2 regions of the Pseudarthrobacter sp. L19 genome follow, and region 1 is predicted to be linked to the other one. Evidence: riboswitches for the same ligand, from Rfam matches in the RefSeq annotation. Region 1 holds a riboswitch; the other holds the start of a gene.
What was found. A riboswitch is a leader RNA that binds a small molecule or an ion and turns the genes downstream of it on or off. The one in region 1 is predicted to bind S-adenosylmethionine.

Region 1 (11,249 bases):
CAGCGAGAACTTCTCGTCCCAGGCCGGCGTGGAGTCCGTCATCGACCAGCGCCAGCTGCTGGAACGGCTCTTCTCGGCCATGAACGCCGCCTCGCTCGTGGCCGTCAGCATCGCCGGCGTCATGATCATCTGCGCCATCCTGCTGATCGCCACCACCATCCGGCTCTCGGCCTTCAGCCGCCGCCGGGAAACGGGCATCATGCGGCTGGTCGGCGCCTCCAAGACCGTCATCCAGCTGCCCTTCATCCTCGAGGGCGTTATTGCCGCAGTGATCGGTGCGGCCCTGGCCTCCGGCACGCTCTGGGCCGTGGCAAACTTCTTCCTCAACGGTTTCCTGTCCAAGCAGTACCCGGACACCGCCTTCATCTCCCCGGGCCAGACGCTGATCCTTGCCCCCGCCCTGATCGGGCTGGGCATCGTGCTCGCCGGAATATCATCGCTCCTGACCCTCCGCCGGTACCTCAGGGTCTAGCCGTGCGCAACGTAGAGGAACTGCCCATGACACCGAAGGCACGACGCACCGCAGCGGCCCGCAAGGCCCTCCGCCACAGCCGGCTGGTCAGCACCGCCGTCGTGCTGGCCCTCGCCGCCAGCCTCGGCGCGCCCGCGCCGCTGGCCGTGGCGGACAACCTCGAGGACCAGCAGGCCGCCCTGCGGGACCAGGCCGCCCGGGTCCAGGACTCCCTCGAATTCGTCGACGCGAAGATCTCCCAGGCCGCGGCCGACCTGGTGGTGTACCAGGGCCAGCTGCCCGGGGCCCAGCAGTCACTCCTCGAGGCCCAGGGCAGGGTGGCCGGGGCAGTCAAGGAAGTTGACGCCCTCGCCGCGCGGGTGGACCTGGCCCAGCAGAACAAGGCCAAGATCACCCAGCAGCTCCAGAACGACCAGCAGAAGATCACCGAGACCAAGAAGCTGATCGGCCAGATCGCCACCCAGGCCTACAAGTCCGGGGGCGTTCCCTCCAACCTCTCGCTCTTCTTCGGCTCGAACCAGGGCGGCAGCCTCACAGACACCATCGACCTGGCCGACCAGGCGCTGCGCAGCCAGAACTCGGCGATGGACAAGCTCACCCAGCAGAACGCCACCAACGTGAACTCCCAGGCGCGGCTGCAGGCGGTGGAGGCCGAGATCAAGGACCTCAAGTCCAAGGCCGACGCCGCGCTGGAGCGGGAAAAGGCGGCCCGGGACGAGGCCGAGGCCAAGAAGGCCCAGGTCGACAAGCTCATCGCCGACACCACCCGGATCAACGCCGAACTCCAGGCCGCCAAGCCTGGCATCCAGAACCAGCTCGCCCAGGTCAAGGCCCAGCAGGACGCCGTGGCCGCCGAAATCGCAGAGCGGGACCGCAAGCTCCGCGAGGCGTGGCTGGCCGAACAGCGCAGGATCGCCGAGGCCGCCGCGGCGGCAGCGGCCGCAGCAGCCAAGGCCCAGGGCCAGGCGCCGCCGCCCCAGGCACCTTACGTTCCGCCCGCACCGGGTCCCATCTCGGCATTCGGGCTGCGGCACCCCTTCGCGGCCAACATTCCGATCACCTCCGGCTTCGGCTGGCGGGCGACGCCGCCGGGCACCATCGACTTCTACGGCCAGGGCGGCTACATGCACACCGGCATCGACTTCGGTGCCACCTGCGGCACCCCGGTCTACGCCGCGGCAGCGGGCACCGTGTTCTCCGCCGGCTGGGGCAACGACGGCGGCGGCAACCGGGTAAAGATCTCCCACGGCGTCATCCAGGGCAACTCACTGACCACCGTCTACTACCACAACACCTCCGTGGTGGTCTCGGTCGGCCAGCAGGTCAGCCAGGGACAGCTCATCGCCTACTCCGGCACCACCGGCAACTCCACCGGCTGCCACGCCCACTTCGAGACCTGGGTCAACGGCCAGGCGGTCGACCCCATGGGCCTGCTCTAAACTGGAGTGAATTGCACCATCGATTGAGGAGTTAGCACCGTGCCCAAAGAAAGTGGCCGGAAGGCAGTGGCCACCAACCGCAAGGCCCGGCACGACTACCACATCCTGGATACCTACGAGGCAGGCATCGCGCTCATGGGTACCGAGGTCAAGTCCCTGCGCGAGGGCCACGCGTCCATGGTGGACGGGTTCTGCACCTTCTACAACGGCGAGCTCTGGATGGAAGCTATCCACATCCCCGAGTACCACCAGGGGAGCTGGACCAACCACGCCGCCCGCCGCCGTCGGAAGCTGCTCCTGCACCGCGAGGAACTGACCAAGATCGAGCACAAAGTCCGTGAGTCGGGCTTCACCATCGTGCCTTTGCAGCTCTACTTCGTGGACGGTCGGGCAAAGGTGGAGATCGGCGTCGCGCGCGGCAAGAAGGAATACGACAAGCGCCAGACCCTGCGCGAACAGCAGGACAAGCGCGAGGCCTTGCGCGTCATGCGCGAACGCAACCGCCGCTAAGGCCGGGCCGCGCCGGCCGCCGGCCGCGGGAATGATTCCGGTGGCGGCTGCGTTATCATTGAGTGTCCGTGAGGGATCCACAAGGTCCCGAACGGCGGGTTATGGACGTTTGATAACTAAACACGGGGATGATCGGTTTCGACGATGTTAGTCGCGACAGGTGAAGCGGGCCGAGGATGCAGAATTATCTCGTAAACGCTGTCTGCAAACCAATAAGTGCCGAATCAAAACGCACTGACTTCGCTCTCGCTGCCTAAGCAGTAAGACAGTCCGTCAGCCCGAGGTTGCTATTGCCCCGGATCCTGGCGTCATTTAGATAGCCACTGCTGTTTACCCCCGTCATCGGGGTAAACGGGACTCTTAGATGACTGGGCCCGGATCAGCCACCTGTTTGCAGGATGGCTGGGGCCGAGAAAATCCGACGCAAACTGCGCCCGGAGAAGCCCTGACAACACGACATCGGACGGGGGTTCAATTCCCCCCATCTCCACCAACCCAGCGAAACGGCCGGAAGCTTCTGCTTCCGGCCGTTTCGTCGTTAACGCCGCTTGAGGTGGGACACCTGGTCCGTGTGCTCATCGACGATGTGCTTGGCTTTTTCTCGGCCCGTTTTTCCTTGATGGTCTTGACCGGCTTCTTGCTCTGGTGCCGGTGCGGCGACTTATCAGGCATGGCGCACTCCCTCAACAGAAACGGGCCCGGGATGAACCCGTTCGTTCAGGCTACGCCCCGGGTACGGCCACGTCCACGACGCCGACAAACCGGGTTCCGACGCCCTCGTACTCGCTCCGGACGTGGTTGGGGGCCAGCTCCGGCAGCTCGAAGGGGAGTGCCGTTCGCAGCACACCCAGCTGAACTCGGGCCACCACTTCTTCGGCCGCGCGGCCTCCGAGTAGCCGCAGACGGTGCAGGTGAGCTGGACCCACACCGGCCGCTTGCCGGTCCGGTTGGCCTTGGACTGGCGCAGCCACGCCGGCGGGCTGTCCAGCAGTTCGGCGAGTTCGGCGTCGGAGAGCCGGGCGGGGAGGCCGTGGCGGCTGGCCATTTCCAGCGGAATATCGAGGACCTGGGCTGCTTCGCGGCGGGTAATCATCCGTCAATTTTACGCGACGGTGGAAGAAGCGGCGCCGCAGTGCCCCGGACGACGGCGGTGCAGGATACCCGCGGGCCCCCGGCGGGGCGCCCGGTGCTAGGCTCAGGGCACCGGATCAGGAAGGCACGAACCATGCCCGGCACCCCCGCCGCACCCATGACAAGCCTGCAGAAGCGCGTGCTCTACGTGGCGATCGTGGCCTCCTTCATCGCCTTCCTGGACGGCTCCGTGGTGAACCTGGCCCTGCCGGCCATCAGCCGGGAACTCGGCGGCGGACTGGTGGTCCAGCAATGGGTGGTCGACGCCTACCTGCTGACCCTCGGCGCGCTGATCCTGGTGGCAGGATCCCTCTCCGACCAGTTCGGCCGCGTCCGGGTCCTCGAATGGGGGCTGGCGGGGTTCACCGCCACGTCCATCCTGTGCGGGGTGGCGTGGAACGGCGAGTCGCTGATCATCTTCCGCGGCCTCCAGGGTGTGGCAGGTGCGCTGCTGGTGCCCAGCTCCCTGGCGCTGATCGTCACCATCTTCAGCGGCCCCGCCCAGTCCGCCGCGATCGGCAAGTGGTCCGCGTGGACCTCCGGCGCGATCGTCGCCGCCCCGCTGCTGGGCGGGATCTCCGTGGACGTCTTCACCTGGCGGGTGATCTTCTTCCTGAACATCGTTCCCGCCGCCGCCGTGTGGCCGGCGCTGCGCCGGTTGCGCGCCCAGGACCTGGAGCGGCCTCCCGGCAGCAGCATCGACGTCGCCGGCACGGTCCTCGCTGTCGTCGGCTTGGGCGGGATCGTCTATGGCTTCATCGAGCGCGGCAGCCAGGGCTGGGGCTCCCCGCAGGTGTGGCTGCCGCTGGCCGTGGGCATCGCCGGACTCGCAGCGTTCCTGGTGCACGAGGGCCGGACCCGCGCGCCAATGATGCCGCTGCGGCTCTACACGGTGCGGAACTTCGGCTGGGGTAACGCCGCCACCCTGGTCATCTACGGGGCACTGAACCTGGGCTTCTTCGTCCTGGGCCTCTACCTCCAGCAGGTGGCCGGGCTCGGCGCCACCGCCGCCGGTTTGGCGCTGCTGCCCTCCACGCTGATCCTGCTGCTGCTCTCGTCCCGGATGGGGGCGCTCTCCGGACGTTTTGGCCCCCGCTGGTTCATGACCGCCGGGCCGCTGCTCTGCGCGGCCGGCTTCCTGCTCATGCTCGGCATCGGCCTGCCCCTGGACTATGCGTGGCAGGTCCTGCCCGGCGTCGTGGTCTTCGGGATCGGCCTCGCCGTGACGGTGGCGCCGCTGACCTCGGCCATCCTCGGCGCGGTCCCGCCGGAGGAGGCCGGGATCGGCTCGGCCGTGAACAACGCCGTCGCCCGCATCGCCGGGCTGGTGACCATCGCCTTCGCCGGGCTGATCACCGGGCCGGTGATCACCACCGCGGGGTTGCACGCGACGTCGCTGGTCACCGCCGCGCTCTTCGTCGCCGGCGCCTTGGCCTCCGCCGTCGGAATCCGGAATCCGCCGCAGCCCGCGGAGGCGTCCGCCGGGACTGCAGCAGACGGGACTGCGCCAGACGGCGGGGGAGTCTCCGGGGCTAGCGGAGACTAGCGGCAGGTCAGCTGCCGGGTTCTTCCTCGTCGGTTGACTCCGGGTGCACCCACAGGGCGTCCGCGACCCCGTCGGCGAGATCGAGCTCCCGGGATCCGTCCGGTCCGGCGATCCGCACCATCAGGGGCCCGCCGAACGGCTTCCGGCCCAGCACCGCGACGGCGGCGTCCAGCTCGATCCGTTCGGTCGCCAGATAGCGCAACAGGTCCGGGTTCTCGTCGCTGATCCGCGTGATGCGGCCGCCCTGGCCGTCGGCCAATTCGCTCATCCGGACGGCCAGGGGCATCAGGACCGAGCCGTCGGCCGCGGGGATGGGATCGCCGTGAGGATCGCGGACCGGGTGGCCGAGCTTGGCGGCCATCCGGTCGATGAAAGTGTCCGAGACCGCGTGCTCCAGGGTCTCCGCCTCGTCGTGGACCTCGTCCCAGCGGTAGCCGAGCTCCTGCACCAGGAACGTCTCGATCAGGCGGTGCCGCCGGACCATGGACAGGGCCAGCCGCTCACCGTCCGCGGTAAGGGTGACGGCGCCGTAGGGCTTGTGGTCCACCAGACCCTGCTCCTTGAGCTTGCGGACCATCTCCGAAACCGAGGAGTTCGCGACGCCGAGGCGCTGGGCCAGCTGCGTGGAGGTGATCGGCTTGTCCTGCCACTCCGTGAAGGTGTAGATGACCTTGACGTAGTCCTCGATCGAGGAAGAAGGCGGGCTGGTTTTCACAGCCCCTAGCCTACCGTCCGGCCGCACCGGTGAACGTGAACCACAGCAGCGCCAGGTTCAGGGCCACCACCAGCAGCACGCTGACCACGGACGCGATCCGCAGCGGCAACCGGTCGACGAAGCCGCCCATCAGCGGGGTACTGCTGGTCAGCACCACCAGCGGGACCAGCATGAACGGGATGCCGAAGCTCAGCACCACCTGGCTGAGCACCAGCGCCCAGGTCGGGTCGAAGCCCACCGCCAGCAGCACCACGGCGGGCACCAGGGTCACGAGCCGGCGCACCATCAGCGAAATCCTGATCTTCAGGAGCCCCTCCATGATGGTTCCGCCGGCGTAGCAGCCCACCGAGGTCGAAGCCAGGCCGGAGGCGAGCAGTCCGACCGCGAAAACCACACCCACCACCGGTCCCAGGCTGGCGCTGATGGCGGCGTGGGCGCCCTCGATGCTGTCCGTGCCCTCCACCCCGCCGAGGGTCGACGCGGCCAGCAGCAGCATGCCGATGTTGACGATCCCGGCCACGGCCAGCGCCGCGATGACGTCCCAGCGGGTGGCGCGGACCAGCCGGTCCAGCGCGTGCTGCGGAACGTGCCGGTGGCGGTCCGGGCGGTGCCGGTCCCGGGAGAGCGCGGAGTGGACGTAAATGGCGTGCGGCATGACGGTTGCGCCCAGCATGCTGGCGGCCAGCAGCACGGTGTCCGGGCCGCGGAACCCGGGGACCAGTCCGGAGAGGACCCCGGACGGGTCCGGCGGGCTGATGAACAGCCCGGCCAGGAAGCCCACCGTGATGATGCCCAGCAGGCCCATGATCACCAGCTCGAAGGGCCGCTGCCGGTTCCGGCTTTGCATGGCCAGCAGCGCCATGGAGATGCCGCCGACGACGACGGCGCCCAGGGGAGGGGGAGGCCGAAGAGCAGGTAGAGGGCGACGGCGCCGCCCACCACCTCGGCCAGGTCAGTGGCGGCCGCGACGATCTCGGCCTGGACCCAGAAGGCGCGCCGCCAGCCGGGACGCAGGCGTTCCCCGAGCAATTCCGGCAGGCTGCGGCCCGTGACGATGCCGAGCTTGGCGGACTGGTACTGCACCAGGACGGCGACGACGTTGGCCACCACCAGCACCCAGACCAGCAGGTAGCCGAACTGGGCGCCGGCGGTAAGGTTGGCCGCCACATTGCCGGGGTCCACGTAGGCGATCGCGGCGACGAAGGCCGGTCCCAGCAGCCCCAGCAGGGCGCGGCGGTGCCCCTTCCTGCCACGGACCGGGCTCCGGCCGCCGGCGGCGGGATCCTGTCCGGCGAGGTGCAACATTGCAGGCTCCTGCGGCTGATGGGTCCAATGATTTCCGTATGCCTGAACAAAAAGTTAGGCATACCGAAATCATAGGCTCAGACCTTGACCACGCGCCAGCTTTGGGTGAGGTAGGGCAGGGCCAGCGTCTCGCCGGGACCGTGACCGAGGTGCTCGTACAGGTACCACTGGAGGTTGGCCAGCACCTTGGCCCGGGTGGCCTCCCCGGCCCGCAGGAAGTAGCTGCGGGACTTGGCCAGCTCCAGGATCTCCTCCGGCGTCACCGGGTCCTCCCACCGGGTCAGGTGGCTCTCCAGCCCGGTGAACTCGGGCCCGACCGGTGGGCGGAACGAGGGTTTGTGGACGTCCCCGGCGTGCATGATCCGGGACAGCCGGTGCACCCACGGTACGGAGGTGTCCAGCTGGTTCCAGATCAGCCCGAGCACCCCGTGCGGCCGCAGGATGCGGGCGGCCTCGGTGCTGGCCTGCAGCGGCTCGCACCAGTGCCAGGCCTGCGCCACCGTCACCAGGTCGAACGCCGACGCCGGGAGCCCGGTGTGTTCGGCGGTCCCCACCGTGGCCGGAACGCCCGGGAGGATTGCGCGGAGCTGGTCCAGCATGTCCGCCGATGGGTCGACGGCGGCCGTGGCCAGGCCGCGGTCCACGAGGAGGGCGGTGAACTTTCCGGTGCCCGCACCGACGTCGGCCGCGTCCCGGGCTCCGGCGGGGATCAGCCAGTCGGCGGAGTCGGCGGGATAGCCGGGCCGCACCCGGTCATAGTGTTCCCCGCCGTCCTGGAAGCTCGCTCCGAGCTCCTTCCGCCGGGTCTGATGCAGTTTGGGGCCGCCGCCTGCCACGTGAACTCTCCTTCGGCAGCTCGGGAAGATACCCGTCGAATCTACCGTAAACCGGCTATTCGGGGCCGTCGAGGGTGCAGGGGGCTGCCCCGGCGGTGCCGGGGGTGTTGGGCGCCCAGTGCGGGTAGCTGCGGGTGTCGTTCGCCGGTACCCAGCGCCCGGCATCCACCACGTAGTCCCAGCCCAGGCCGTCCCGTCGTAGCGTCCGCAGCGCGGCCAGCAGCCGCTCGGCGTCCTCGAGCCGGGAGCCGAGGCCGAAGCTGGCGCGCAGCGACCCGGCGGGAAGGCCCAGCCGCTTGAGCAGCGGATGCGCGCAGAACCGGCCGTCCCGCACGCCGATCCCGTGCTCGGCGGACAGGTACGCGGCGACGAGGCCGGCGTCGTACCCCGCGACCGAGAAGTTCACCACGCCGATGGTCCCGTGGCCGTCCCCGCGGTCGGTCTCCTCGAAGATGTGGTGCACGCTCACGCCGTCGATCTCCCGCAGGCCGTCGGCAAGGAAGGACCGGATGGCATCCTCATGGCCGTGCCAGGATGCTTCGTCCAGGGCGGCGACCGCCTGCGTGGCGCGGGCCAGGGCGGCCGCGCCGAGGACGTTGGGTGATCCCCCTCGTGCCGTGCCGGTCCGGTGGTCCAGCTGACGGCGTCCAGCCGGGCGTCGCGGACGGCGCCGCCGCCTGCCAGGTGCGGCGTTCCGGCGTCGAGCCAGTCCGGCCGCCCCACCAGGACACCCGCGCCGAACGGGGCGTAGAGCTTGTGCCCCGAGAAGGCGACGTAGTCGATGCCGTCGGCCGCGACGTCGATCCGGCGGTGCGGGGCCAGCTGCGCGGCGTCGACGACAATCCGGGCCCCGTGCTCGTGCGCCAGCGCCGCCAGCTCCCGGACGGGCAGGATCTCGCCGGTGACATTCGACGCGCCCGTGACCGCGAGCAGGCTGATGCCGCCTGCGGCCAGCTCCGCCCGGAGCCGCGCCAGCGTCCCGGCCAGGGTGGGCGCGGCGACGACGCTGCGGTGCGGAACGCCCTGCCACGGCAGCAGGTTCGCGTGGTGTTCGATGTCCAGGTACAGGACCTCGCCCAGGTGCCGGCCGCCGGCGGTGGGCAGGCACCCGGCCAGGAGGTTCAGCGAATCGGTGGTGTTCCGGGTGAAGATGACCGCGTCGTCGGGCCGGCCGCCGACGAAGTCCCGCACGATGGTCCGCGCGTTCTCGTAGACCGAGGTACTCAGCTGGGAGGCGTAGCCGGCACCGCGGTGGACGCTGGCGTAGTAGGGCAGGATCTCGTTGAGGTAGGCGGAGACCACGGACAGGGCGGGGGTCGAGGCGCCGTAGTCCAGATTGGCGTAGCGGACGTGGCCGCCCTGGATCAGCGGAGCCTGGATCTCGGCGCCGGTCACGGCGGCCAGCGGGGCGCGGGCGGCAGATACGGCCGTGGGGGTGGATGCTGGGGACGAAAAAATGGCAGTCGACATGGGACCTCGCTCGAAAAGGACCCCGCGTGCAGGGGATCCGCGCTTGCCGGGTCCGCTCCGGACCGGCCAGGTCGTCACCCGGGGCACCCCGCCGCGAAAGAGGGTTGCCGGCCAGCAAACCGGGGTTTAGCGCTGGCACTCGTGACCTGTTTCGAGCCTAGGACACAAGTGCCGCGCCCCGGAAAGGGGCGCGGCAATGTGAAGCGCTGTGTTACGCGGAACCGGCCCCCAGAAAAGGCCCTGCTCTAGAGCAGGTCGTCGAGGTTGGGGTTGAGCCGCTTGAGGACCTCGGAGTGCAGGATCGAGTTCGTGGCCAGGGCGTTGCCGCCGAACGGGCCGTCCTCGCCCTCGAGGGAGGTGAACCGGCCGCCGGCCTCAGTGACGATCGGGACCAGGGCGGCCATGTCGTAGAGGTTCAGCTCCGGTTCGCAGGCGATGTCGACGGCGCCCTCGGCCACCAGGCAGTAGGACCAGAAGTCGCCGTAGGCGCGGGTGCGCCAGACTTCCTCGGTCAGGCCCAGGAATTCGTCGAGGTTGCCGCGCTGCTTCCAGCCGCCGAGGCTGGAGTAGGAGAGGGAGGCGTCCGAGAGGTCCAAGACGTTGGAGACCCGCAGCCGGGTGGCGGCGGCCAGCGAGCGGCCCGTGTAGGCACCGGCGCCCTTGGCGGCCCACCAGCGCTTGCCGAGGGCAGGGGCGCTGACGACGCCGACCACCGGCTCGCCCTCGTCCACCAAGGCGATCAGGGTGGCCCAGACCGGGACGCCGCGCACGAAGTTCTTGGTGCCGTCGATCGGGTCGATGATCCAGCGGCGGGAGCCGTGGCCCGAGCTGCCGAATTCCTCGCCCAACACGGCATCGCGGGGGCGGGAGCGGGAAAGCTGGCCGCGGATGGCTTCCTCGGCGGCCTTGTCGGCGTCGGTGACCGGCGTCAGGTCCGGCTTCGTCTCGATTTTGAGGTCAAGGGCCTTGAAGCGGCTCATGGTCTGGGAATCGACCGAGTCCGCCAGGACGTGGGCAAGGCGCAGGTCATCGTTGTAGCTCGACGCGGGTTGGCTCATGCTTCCAAACTACCGTCTAAACGCGCCCCGGCCGGGGAGGCCACGTCCCCGACGGCCGGATCGGCAGAGCAGCGGAGAGGCGACGAGCGGTCAGGAGACGGTGCCCAGTTCCTTGGTCTCCTGGGCTTCGTGCCGCGGGTCGGTGCCCAGCAGGCGGCGCAGAGAGGCCAGCCGGGCCGGGCCCGAGGGCCCCGCGTGGCCGGCCTGCACCCACGCGTCCACGCCGCAATTGACGGCGGTGGCGTCGTGCTTGCAGCCGCGCTCGCAGTCTTCGGTGCCGGGGGCCAGATCGGGGAAGGAACGCAGGATGCGGTCCGGGTCCACGTGGGCCAGCCCGAAGGACCGGATGCCGGGGGTGTCGATGATCCAGCTGCCGGCCGGGGCGTCCGTGACCTTCAGCGCCAAAGCGGAGGAGGAGGTGTGGCGGCCGCGGCCCGTGACGGCGTTGACACCGCCGGTGGCCCGCTCCGCCCCCGTGAGGGCGTTGACCATGGTGGACTTGCCGACGCCGGAGTGGCCGAGCATGACGGTGACCCTGCCGTCGAGGTGGCCGTGCAGTTCGGCGACGGCGGGGCCGTCGAGCCGGGCGGAGAGGCCGTCGTCGGAACGCGCATCGATGCCGGAGGCGGAGGCGTCGGCGGTCTTGGAGATGATGACGGGCAGGTCGAGGTGGCGGTAGTTCGCCAGCAGCTCCGCCGGGTCCTTGATGTCGGCCTTGGTGATCAGCAGCAGCGGCTCGATCCCGGCGTCGTAGGCGGCGACCAGCG
Region 2 (11,249 bases), 1.2 Mb from region 1:
CGTCACGGCCAGGGTGACGAAGATGACCGCGGAGACGACGTGGGCCAGGGTGGCCGCCGCGTCCGGGCCGAGCCCCTCGCGCCGCTGCAGGACCCCGGCCACGGCCTTCTCGGTCTCGATCGTGTAGCCCAGGGCATCGCGGTGGTGGGGTTCCCCGGGTCGCCGAAGACGACTTCGCGCAGGTAGGTCCGGCCGTTGTCGACCTGGACCCGGTTGCACTCCACCACCGGACGCAGGATCGCCATCACGGCGTCGAGCGTTCCGGCGGCCCGCTCGGCCGCGGCCGTCCCGCGCACCAGCGCGTCGGCGTAGGCGGAATTTTGCACGAGCAGAAGCAGCTCGGCCTTGGTCCTGGCGTAGAGGAACAAAGTCCCGGTCCCGATGTCGGCCTTGTCGGCGATCTGCTGGGTGGTCACGTCGTCGACGCCGAATTCGGTGAAGAGTTCGCGGGCGGCGGCGGTGATGCGGTCGAGTTTGTCCTGCTTGTTGCGCTCGCGACGGCCGGGCCGCGGGGCTGCAGTGGGCATGGTGCGTCCTTCGGGAATATGGTCTGACTGCGCTCAGCTCTGAGTATATTCACTGACGACGATGCGGGGCGCCCCGCTCCCCGGCACGCCACGGCTACTCCCCGGCCGGGCGGCCGCCGGGAGCTTCCCGGGGCGGCCGCCCGGCATCAGGGGTTGCTGATGACGGTCTTGCCGCGGATGCCGCCCTGCTCCACGCTGGCCACCGCCTCGACCGTCCGGTCAAAGGGGAAGACGCGCCCCACGACGGGGCGGATGACGCCGCGTTCCACCAGTTCGGTGATCCGGCCCAGCTGGGCGCCGTCGGCGTGCATGAAGAGGAATTCGTAGCTGACGCCGAGTTTCCTGGCCTGGGCACGGACCTTTCGGCTCAGCGCGGCGATCACGAGGCGCAGCACCGGATTCAGTCCGGCCTCGCGGGCGAACCGGGGATCCGGCGGCCCGGCGATGCCGATGGCCTTGCCGCCCGGGGCGAGGATCCGCAGCGACTTTTCCAGGTTCGCCCCGCCGAGGCTGTCCAGCACCAGGTCGAAGCCGCTGAGCGTGTCCTCGAAGTCCTCGGTCTTGTAGTCGATGACGATGTCGGCGCCCAGTTCGCGCACGAAGTCCGCGTTCCCGCCGCTCGCGGTGGTGGCCACGGTCGCGCCGAGGTGTTTCGCCAGTTGGATAGCGATGGCCCCGACTCCCCCGGCGCCGGCGTGGATGAGGACCTTCTGGCCCGGCTGGACGCCACCCCTCTCGACCAGCGCCTGCCATGCGGTGAGGGCCACCAGCGGCAGCGATCCGGCCTCCTCGATGCTGACCGTGGCGGGGGACGGCGCCAGGTCCGCCTCGGCGACGGCGACCACTTCGGCGAAGGTGCCGATGCGGCGGGCGTCGGGCCGTCCGTAGACGAGGTCGCCGGTCGCGAAGCGGCGCACCTCCGCGCCCACCCGGACCACCGTGCCCGCGACGTCGTTGCCCAGGATCAGGGGCAGCCGGTACGGCAGGATCTGCTTGAACTCACCGGCACGGATCTTCTCGTCCAGCGCGTTGACGCCGGCGGCCTGCATCCGGATGAGGACGTCCCTGGGGCCGACGGCGGGTTCGGGCGCCTCGATTTCCTGCACCGGGCCCTTGTACTTGGTGACGGCAAACGCTTTCATGGCTGATCCCTTGGTGTCGTGAAGGCCCGGATAATGCTTACCGAGCACTCTCAATATTGAGCGCACTCAGTAATATTGTCAAGGCCCCCACAAGAGCAGCCCCCGTCTCCCGCGGTGCGGTGACGGGGGCTGCCGTGAAGCGTTTTAGAGTTTGCCTGTTACTTGATGCCTGTTACTTCTTGCCTGCGGCAAGGAGGTCTGCGGTGCCCTGGGCGTCGGCGGCGTCGACGTCGTGCAGGGAGATGCCGCGGGTTTCCTTCAGGAAGAGCACCGCGACGGCGGTGATCGCGCAGGCGATCGCCAGATAGATGGCGACCGGGACGGAGGACTTGTACTCACCCAGCAGCGCGACGGCGATGATCGGGGCGAGCGAGCCGGCCACGATCGAGGTGACCTGGTAACCGAGGGAGACGCCGGAGTAACGCATCCGGGTCGGGAACATCTCGGCCATGATGGCCGGCTGGCCGGCGTACATCAGGGCGTGGAACAGCAGGCCGATGATGACAGAGGCCAGGATGATGAAGTCGTTGCCGGTATCCATCATCGGGAAGGCGAAGAAGCCCCAGGTGGCACCGAGGACTGCGCCGGCCATGTAGACCGGGCGGCGGCCCAGGCGGTCGGAGAGCCGGCCCACCATCGGAACCACGGAGAAGTGGATCGCGTGCGCCACCAGCAGCAGGAGCAGGATGCGGGTGGTGTCCGCGTGGACCACGGTCTTCAGGTAGGTGATGGAGAAGGTCACCACGAGGTAGTAGAGGATGTTTTCCGCGAAGCGCAGGCCCATGGCGGTGAAGACGCCGCGGGGGTAGCGGCGGAAGACCTCGGCGACGCCGTAGCCCTTGTGGCCGGCTTCGACCTCCTTGCGGGCCTCAAGGAAGATCGGGGCGTCGTTGACCTTGGTGCGGATGTAGTAGCCGATCAGGACGATCACGGCGGAGAGCCAGAACGCCACGCGCCAGCCCCAGCCGAGGAAGTCGGCGGAGGACAGGGTGGAGGAGAGGACGAACAGCACCGCGGTGGCGAAGAGGTTACCCAGCGGCACGGCGGACTGCGGCCAGCTGGCCCAGAAGCCACGGGACTTGCTGGGGCTGTGCTCGGCCACCAGCAGGACGGCGCCGCCCCACTCACCGCCGACGGCGAAGCCCTGGGCGAAGCGCAGGAAGACCAGGAGGGCCGGGGCCCAGTAACCGATCTGGGCGAAGGTGGGCAGGCAGCCCATCAGGAAGGTGGAGACACCCACCAGGATGATGCTCAGCTGGAGCAGCTGCTTGCGGCCGAACTTGTCACCGAAGTGGCCGAAGACGATGCCGCCGATGGGGCGGGCGACGAAACCGACGGCGTAGGTCAGGAAGGCGGCCAGGATGCCGTCCAACTCGGTCTGGGAATTGGGGAAGAAGGCCTTGCCGAAGACCAGGGTGGCGGCGGAGGCGTAGAGGAAGAATTCGTACCACTCCACCACCGTGCCGGCCATGGAGGCGGCGACGACTTTCTTGAGGCCGGACGCCTTGACGTCGGTTTCCTCTGCGCGCCTCGCGGCGGCGTTTTCCGTGCTCATAAGAACTCCTTCGGTGTCGCCATCGACACCCTGCGGCTTACTGGGCTGACTCCGTGTGAGTTGGACCACACGCGGTCATTCTCCACGAGTATGGAGTGTCACCGCCGGAGCCTCAACGACCAATCGCGCAGAGCCTATCTGCAAAATTGCACATCAGTCCCCGGCAAGAGCCTGCGAAGAAGCCGTAAGGCTCAGGCGAAGAACGCCTCCCGGAGGACGCCGCCCAGCTGGCCGATCTCGGTCAGGAACCCGTCATGGCCGATCGGGGCGGAAATGACGTGCACGGGCACCTCCCCGGCAGGGCCGCCGCGAGCTCCCGGGACTGTTCGGGAAAGTACAGTCGGTCCGAGTCCACGGCGGCGATGAAGAACTCGGCGGTGGCCCCGGCGAGCGCCTGCTGCAGGCTTCCGCGGCCACGGGCGACGTCGTGGCTCATCAGCGCCTCGGTGATGGCGATGTAGCTGTTGGCGTCGAAGCGCTGCACCAGTTTGTTGCCCTGGTGGTCCAGGTAGCTCTCCACCTGGTAGCGGCCGCGGCCGGACAGCGGGCCGGGTGCGAGCGGGGTCTCGCCGTCCTGCCCGGTCCGGCCGAAGCGGCCCTCCAGTTCGGCAGCGGAGCGGTAGGTGATGTGCGCGATGCGCCGGGCCAGCGCCAGGCCCTCGTGCGGCTCGGGCCCGCCGTAGTAGTCGCCGCCATTGAAGCGCGGGTCCTGCCGGATCGCGAGGGTCTGGGCCTGGGCGAAGGCGATCTGCTCGGCGGTGCTGTAGGCGCCGACGGCGATCACGGCGCAGCGGCCCACGCGTTCCGGGTAGCTGACGGCCCACTCCAGTGCCCGGGCGCCGCCGAGGGAGCCGCCGAGCACGGCGTGCCAGCGGTTGATCCCCAGCGCGTCGGCCATCCGGGCCTCGGCCGCGGTGCTGTCCCGCAGGGTGACGAGCGGGAAACGGGACCCCCAGGGCCGGCCGTCGGGTGCCGGCGTGGACGGGCCGGTGGAGCCGTAGCAGCCGCCGAGGATGTTGATGGACACCACGAAGTACCGGTCCGTGTCCACGGGCGCGCCGGGGCCGGCGAGCTGTTCCCACCAGCCGGGTTCCCCGCCGGCGCCGCGGGTGACGTGGGTGTCCCCGGTGAGGGCGTGTTCGATCAGGACGGCGTTGGAGGCGTCCGCGTTCAGGGTGCCCCAGGTCTCGTAGGCCAGCACCACCTCCGGCAGGACGGCCCCGGATTCGAGTTCCAAAGCGCCGACGGACACGTACTGCACGGTGCCGTCGGGGACGGCGGTGTTTCCTGCTGCGGGACTGGTGGCGGGTACACCCGTTCGGGTGACGGCAATCGTCATGTTAAAAGACCTCACTTCGCGCTTGCCTGCCGTCAGTTGACCGGCAGGCCAGGTCTTCACCCGGGGCACCCCGCCGCAAAAGGAGGGTTGCCGGCCAGCAAGCCGGGGCTGTCGCTGGCACTCATGACCTGCACCGAGTGTACGAAAGAGGGCGGTGCCGTGGCCAAGATTGTGACTTGCATGTGACAGCCGCCCGCCCGGCCGCGCCGTTTCCCCACCTTTGGGCGCCGCGGCCGGCGGGTCGCCGCGGACACGCCGCGCCGGCCGCCGTCGGGCCCGCAAAGGTGGGGAAATCCGGCAGGGGTCCCGGGACTAGCCGGCCTTCGCGGCGCGGAAGCCGGCGTCGAGGTCCGCCAGGATGTCGTCGATGTGCTCCAGGCCAACCGAGAGCCGGACCAGGCCCGGGTGGACGCCCGCCACCGCCTGCTGCTCCGGGGTGAGCTGGCTGTGCGTGGTCGACGCCGGGTGGATCACCAGTGAGCGCACGTCGCCGATGTTCGCCACGTGCGAGTGCAGCTCCAGGGCGTCGACGAAGCGCTTGCCGGCCTCCACTCCCCCGGCGATGACGAAGGAGACGACGGCGCCCGTGCCGCGCGGACCGTACTTCCTGCCGCGCTCGTACCAGGGGCTCGAGGGCAGTCCCGCGTAGGCGACCGATTCGGCGTCGTCCCGGCCCTCAAGCCATTCGGCCACCCGGGTGGCGTTGGCGACGTGCCGCTCCACCCGCAGGCTCAGCGTCTCGATGCCCTGGGCGATCAGGAAGGCGTTGAAGGGCGCGACGGCGGAGCCGAGGTCGCGCAGCAGCTGCACCCGTGCCTTGAGGATGTAGGAGAGGTTGGCCCCCAGTGCGCCGTCCGCGCCCAGGTCCCGGGCGTAGACCAGGCCGTTGTAGCTGGGGTCGGGGGTGTTGAAACCGGGGTACCGCTCCGGGTCCGCGCCGAAGTCGAACTTCCCGGAGTCCACGATCACGCCGGCGATCGCCGAGCCGTGGCCGCCGAGGTACTTGGTGGCCGAGTGCACCACGATGTCCGCGCCCCACTCCAGCGGGCGGATCAGGTACGGGGTGGCCAGGGTGTTGTCCACGATCAGTGGCACCCCCGCCTGGTGGGCCACGTCCGAGATGCCCTCGATGTCCAGGACGTCCTGGCGCGGGTTGGAGACCACCTCGCCGAAGAACAGCTTGGTGTTCGGCTGCACGGCCTCGCGCCACTGGTCCAGGTTGTCCGGGTCCGCCACGAAGGTCACGGAGATGCCGAACTTCTTCAGCGTGTGGGCCAGCAGGTTGTAGGTGCCGCCGTAGAGGCTGGGGCTGGCCACCACGTGGTCCCCGGCCTCGGCGATGTTGAGGATGGCGAAGGTTTCCGCCGCCTGCCCGGAACTGAGCAGCAGCGCGCCGAGGCCGCCCTCCAGGCTGGCGATGCGCTGTTCGACGGCGTCCTGGGTGGGGTTGCCGATCCGGGTGTAGATGGGGGCGAGCTCGGCCAGGGCGAACCGGTTCGCGGCGCTCTCGGCGCTCGGGAAGACGAACGACGTCGTCTGGTAGATCGGCAGCGCGCGGGCGCCGGTGGCGGCGTCCGGCTGCTGGCCGGCGTGGATCTGACGGGTTTCAAAGGACCAGGCGTTGGACATGGCGTCTCCTGTGACTGGGCTCAGGGCGGCACCGGATCCCGGGTCCCGCGCTGCTGGCGGGTCCCGGAATGCCGGCACGGCCCTGGCGCCGCGCTTGCCCCGCCGGCGGTCGCCGGGAGGCCAGGTCTTCACCCGGGGCACCCCACCGCGCAAGGAGGGTTGCCGGCCAGCGAGCCGGGGCTTGGCGCTGGCACTCATGACCTGTCCCCAGTGTAGGAAGCCGGAAACCGGCCCGGATAGCTTTATGACAAAGATGAAGAGACCGGTCCGCGGGACGGCTTGTCCGGCGGAATTCCTCGACCGGGCCGGGCGGCACGGGTGTCCGCCGGATGGTCCCGGCGAGGTTAGGACAGCCTAAGCTGAGAGGTCCATCACAAAGTGCCAAGATGAGGGCATGCGCATGGATCACGTCTCTTACGCCTGTGAAAAGGATGGCCTCGCGGCCACCACCGACCGTATCGCCACGGCCCTCGGGGTCGAGGCCGTCAAGGGCGGCGTGCACCCCCGTTTTGGCACCCGCAACATGATCATCCCGCTCGCCGGGCACAAGTACCTGGAGGTCGTGGAGGTCCTGGACCACCCGGCGTCGGACAAGGCACCGTTCGGCCAGGCGGTCCGCGCCCGCTCCGCCGCCGGCGGCGGCTGGATGGGCTGGTGCGTCGAGGTCGACGACCTGGCACCCTTCGAGGAACGCCTGGGCCGCTCCGCGGTCAACGGCAACCGCAAGTTCCCCGATGGCCGCGAACTGGTCTGGAAGCAGATCGGCATCCTGGGCCTGATCGCGGATCCGCAGGTCCCCTACATGCTCAAGTGGGAGGGCGACCCGGCCCTGCACCCGTCCAACGCCTACGAGAGCTCGGTGAAGATGTCCGAACTCACCATCGCGGGCTCCGCGCAGCGGGTCACCGAGTGGCTGGGCGAACCGGTGGAGAAGCCGCTGGAGGACGTGGCCGTGAACTGGCAGTCCCCGCACGGCACGCCGGGCATCCTCTCGGTCACCTTCGAGACCGCCTCGGGCGCCGTCACCATCTAGGGCTCCGGCCCGCCACAACTTCGGCCGCCGGCCGCGGGTGTCAACGACGCCACCCGCTGCCGGGGGCCGAAACTCTTTAAACCGCCCTTAGACGCGTCATCGCCGGCCGGGTCAGTCGCGGACACCTCAGCCCAGCCCCACCGCCTTGCCGAACAGGCTGAAGCCCACGAACGCGACGGTGTCCAGCAGCGCGTGGGCGATCACCAGCGGCATCACCCGCCGGGTCCGGGTGTAGACCAGGGCGAAGATGACGCCCATGATGGCGTTGCCGATGAACGGCCCGAACCCCTGGTACAGGTGGTAGCTGCCGCGCAGGATGGAGCTCGCGGCGATCGCCGCCGGCAGCCGCCAGCCGAGTTTGCCGAACCGGTCCAGCAGGTACCCCACCACGATCACCTCCTCGACGATCCCGTGCCGGATGGCGGAGAGGATCAGGACGGGCACGGTCCACCAGTAGGTGCCCAGCGCGCTCGGGATGATCGCCGTCGTGATGCCCAGGGCCCGGCCGGCGGCGTAGAGGCCCAGCGACGGGATGCCGATCAGCAGGAACAGGCCCACACCCTGCAGCAGGTCCTTTCCGGGGCGCGCGAGGTCGAACCCGAGCTTCCGGAATGCCGAGCCGCCGGGGGTCCCCGGCTCGCGGGGACCGGTAAGGAAGTAGAGCACCAGCAGCACGGGGACGAGCGCGAAGATGATGTCCAGCAGCTGGTAGGTCAGGTCGAAGTACTCGCGGCTGCTCTGGGAGCGGTTCAGAGTGGAGGTCCCCTGGGCCAGCGGCGCCTGCGAGAGCTTGTCCAGCAGCTGCACCACCGAGTACACCGCCGACTGCCCCAGCGAGAGTCCCAGCACAATCCATACTTCGAACCGCACGCGGCGGCGGGAGGTAACCAGCATGGTCCTATCTTGCCTGCCGTTGCCGGGAGTTGGCCGGACGCGCCTATGCTGGGGCTGTGAGCGCGCCCGGGAAAATCCTGATGATCCGGCACGGCCAGTCCGCCGCCAATGCCGATACCTCCATCTACAACAGGGTGCCCGATTACCGCATCCCGCTGACCGACCTCGGCGTCGAGCAGGCCCGGGCCGCCGGCGTCGAACTCCGCCGCCAGCTGGACGGGCAGCAGGTCTGCGTTTACGTCTCCCCCTACCTGCGCGCCTACCAGACGCTCGAGGCGCTGGACCTGGGCAACCTGACCGAGCGGGTGATCGAGGAGCCCCGGCTGCGGGAGCAGGACTGGGCGAACTTCCAGATCGCCGGGGACATCGAGGACCAGAAGGAGCTCAGGAACGCCTACGGGCACTTCTTCTACCGGTTCCGTGAGGGCGAGTCCGGGTCCGATGTCTACGACCGGATCTCCTCGTTCATGGAGACCCTGTACCGGCACTGGTCCAAGCCGGACTACGCGCCCAACGCCCTGTTCGTCACGCACGGGCTGACCATGCGCTTGTTTTGCATGCGCTGGTTCCACTGGTCCGTGGAGTATTTCGAGTCGTTGAACAACCCGGACAACGCGGAGCTGCGCACCCTGCACCGCACCGGGGACGGCAAGTACGAACTCGACAAGCCGTTCAGCCAGTGGGTGGAGCGGCGCGTGGACGAGACGGTGCTGCACGCCCCGCCCATGGTGTTCTGACCCAACTGACTGGCAGCTGAGGCCGTTTTCGGCCCTCAAAACGGCCTCAGCTGCGAGCTAGTTGGGCTTAGCGGGCGCGGACCCCGGCGCGCCAGACGGCGTGGGTCAGCGGCATGCCCGGCCGGTAGGCCAGGTGGGTGGCCGAGGGGGCGTTGAGCAGGTGCAGGTCCGCCCGGTGGCCGACGGCGATCGACCCCACGGCGCGTTCGCCGTCGACGTCGTTCCCCGACTCCCGGCCCAGCGCCAGCGCCCCGCCGTAGGTCGCGGCGCGCACCGCTTCGTGCACGCTGAGCCGCATCTGCAGCACGGCGGTGGTGACGCAGAAGGCCATGGAGCTGGTGTAGGAGGTGCCGGGGTTGGCGTTGGAGGCCAGGGCCAGCTGCACGCCGGCGTCCAGCAGTTCGCGGCCGGGGGCCAACGGCTGCCGGGTGGAAAGGTCGCAGGCGGGCAGGCAGGTGGCCACCGTGCCGCGCTCCCCCGCACCGGCCGCGGCTTCCCAGCCGGACCAGCTGTCCGCGAGGTCCCGCACGTCCTCCCGGGACAGGTAGTTCACGTGGTCCACGCTGGCCGCCCCGAACTGCACCGCCAGCCGCACGCCCGGGCCCTCGCCAAGCTGGTTGCCGTGCACCCGCAGGCCCAGGCCCGCCTCCCGGCAGGCCGCCAGCACGCGGCGGGACTGCTCCTCGGTGAAGGCGCCGCGTTCGCAGAAGACGTCCGCCCAGCCCACGTAGGGCCGAACGGCGGCGAGCATCGGCCCGCAGACCAGGTCCGTGTACCCCTCTGCGTCCATGCCGGCCGGGACCAGGTGGGCGCCGAGGTAGGTGACCTCGTCGGCGACCGTGGAGGCGATGCGGGCGCTGCGGGCCTCGTTGTCCACGTCCAGGCCGTAGCCGGTCTTGGTCTCCAGGTACGTGGTGCCCTGAGAGACGGCCTCCGCCACCCGGCCCAGCGCCAGGCGGGTGAGGTCGAAGTCGCCGGTGGCCCGGGTCGCGCCCATGGTCACCGCGATGCCGCCGGCACTGTACTCCTCCCCCGCCATGCGGGCCTCGAACTCCCGCGGTGCGGTCGCCGGCGAAGACCAGGTGCGTGTGGAGTCCACCCAGCCGGGCAGCAACGCGCGCCCCGCGGCGTCGACGGCGTCGTCCGCGGCCGGGGCGTCCGCGGCGGACCCCAACCAGGCGATGCGTTCGCCCTCGATGACCACGGCGGCATCACGGAGGACCCGGTACTCAAGGTCCTGCGTCATCAGTTCGCCGATATTGGTGATCAGGGTGCTCATGGGTCCATTCTTCAGGCCCGGATGGACATCCGCGTCGCCGCCAGCGCCGCCGCTGTCCGGGATGCCGGACTGTCGGCCGGGAACGGCGCCCCGGCCGCCTGCCCGGCGAGGATCAGTTCGGCGGCCAGTTCGGCGATCCCGGAGGAGGTCTGGAAGCCGTAGCCACCCTGGCCGGCGAGCCAGAAGAAGCCCGGCGCCTCTGCATCAAACCCCACCACCGGGATGCCGTCGGAGGCCTCGGTGCGCAGCCCGGTCCAGGCCCGGCTGACGGCGTTGATGCCGAGGGTGGTCACCTCGTTCAGGCGGGCGGTCAGGGCCTCGACGTCGCCGGGGTACGGCCGGGCGTCTTCGGGCCCGCTGGGGACCTTTTCCGAAGGCGAGATCAGCACCTGGTGCCGGCCTTCCGGGCGGAAGTAAAAACTGTCCGTGGCGGCCACCATCGGGCAGCCGGGCGGGAGCGGGTTCTCGACGTCGACGATCGCCGCGGTGCGGCGGTAGGGCTGCAGGCCCAGCTTCTCGACGCCGGCGAGGACGGCGAGCTCGTCCGCCCAGGCGCCCGCGGCGTTGACCACGACGGCGGTGGAGAGCGCCTCCTGCCCGGCGCCCAGTTCCCAGCCGGAGCCGGTGCGCTGCGCGGAGTGGATGCGGGCGCCGGTGATGATGTCCACGCCGCCGGCGACGGCCCGCTCCCGGTGGTCCTCCAGCAGCAGGGAGGCGTTGCAGGCAAAGGAGCCGGAGTCCAGCCCGGCGGCGGTGAAGCTCTCAGGTTTCAGCGCCGGGCAGAGCTTGAGCGCCTCGTCGTGGCCGATCAGGTGCATGAAGCCGCTGGCCTGCTCGCGGACCGCGCCCTCGTCGCCGATCAGCATGAACCGCCGGGGCGAGAGGACGGGTTCGGGGCGGGTGCCCTCGTGCGTGCCGATCAGTTCCAGGGTGCGCAGCGTCAGGTCCCGGACCACGGGCGGGCCGTAGCTGGGGATGAGCTGCCGGGCCGAGCGCGCCGAGGTGTGGTACCCCAGCGTCTGCTCGGCCTCGACCAGCGCCACGCTGCACTTGCCGGCCAGTGCCGAGGCCAGGGACAGTCCGGCGATGCCGCCGCCGGCAATCACAACATCGT

Region 2: linked by a shared signal. The riboswitch ahead of ACRQ5B_RS00890 (bifunctional o-acetylhomoserine/o-acetylserine sulfhydrylase) and the one ahead of ACRQ5B_RS11610 (aminotransferase class V-fold PLP-dependent enzyme) in region 1 are both predicted to bind S-adenosylmethionine.

The regions. Positions count from the first base shown of each region.
Region 1 covers NZ_CP193935.1:2,433,381-2,444,629, forward strand. The annotation lists gene ftsX (permease-like cell division protein FtsX) at 1-472, shown strand, start outside; gene ACRQ5B_RS11570 (peptidoglycan DD-metalloendopeptidase family protein) at 499-1,911, shown strand; gene smpB (SsrA-binding protein SmpB) at 1,951-2,421, shown strand; RNA gene ssrA (transfer-messenger RNA) at 2,546-2,914, shown strand; partial or broken gene ACRQ5B_RS11585 (hypothetical protein) at 3,144-3,514, opposite strand; gene ACRQ5B_RS11590 (MFS transporter) at 3,647-5,098, shown strand; gene ACRQ5B_RS11595 (metal-dependent transcriptional regulator) at 5,106-5,813, opposite strand; partial or broken gene ACRQ5B_RS11600 (Nramp family divalent metal transporter) at 5,824-7,118, opposite strand; gene ACRQ5B_RS11605 (class I SAM-dependent methyltransferase) at 7,196-7,954, opposite strand; partial or broken gene ACRQ5B_RS11610 (aminotransferase class V-fold PLP-dependent enzyme) at 8,010-9,424, opposite strand; SAM riboswitch class IV at 9,459-9,571, opposite strand; gene hisN (histidinol-phosphatase) at 9,670-10,482, opposite strand; gene rsgA (ribosome small subunit-dependent GTPase A) at 10,573-11,249, opposite strand, start outside.
Region 2 covers NZ_CP193935.1:174,016-185,264, forward strand. The annotation lists gene ACRQ5B_RS00870 (TetR/AcrR family transcriptional regulator) at 3-527, opposite strand; gene ACRQ5B_RS00875 (NADP-dependent oxidoreductase) at 674-1,669, opposite strand; gene ACRQ5B_RS00880 (MFS transporter) at 1,842-3,224, opposite strand; partial or broken gene metX (homoserine O-acetyltransferase MetX) at 3,416-4,563, opposite strand; SAM riboswitch class IV at 4,577-4,692, opposite strand; gene ACRQ5B_RS00890 (bifunctional o-acetylhomoserine/o-acetylserine sulfhydrylase) at 4,876-6,192, opposite strand; SAM riboswitch class IV at 6,278-6,394, opposite strand; gene ACRQ5B_RS00895 (VOC family protein) at 6,587-7,225, shown strand; gene ACRQ5B_RS00900 (CPBP family intramembrane glutamic endopeptidase) at 7,352-8,119, opposite strand; gene ACRQ5B_RS00905 (histidine phosphatase family protein) at 8,200-8,856, shown strand; partial or broken gene ACRQ5B_RS00910 (amidohydrolase family protein) at 8,924-10,135, opposite strand; gene ACRQ5B_RS00915 (NAD(P)/FAD-dependent oxidoreductase) at 10,147-11,249, opposite strand, start outside.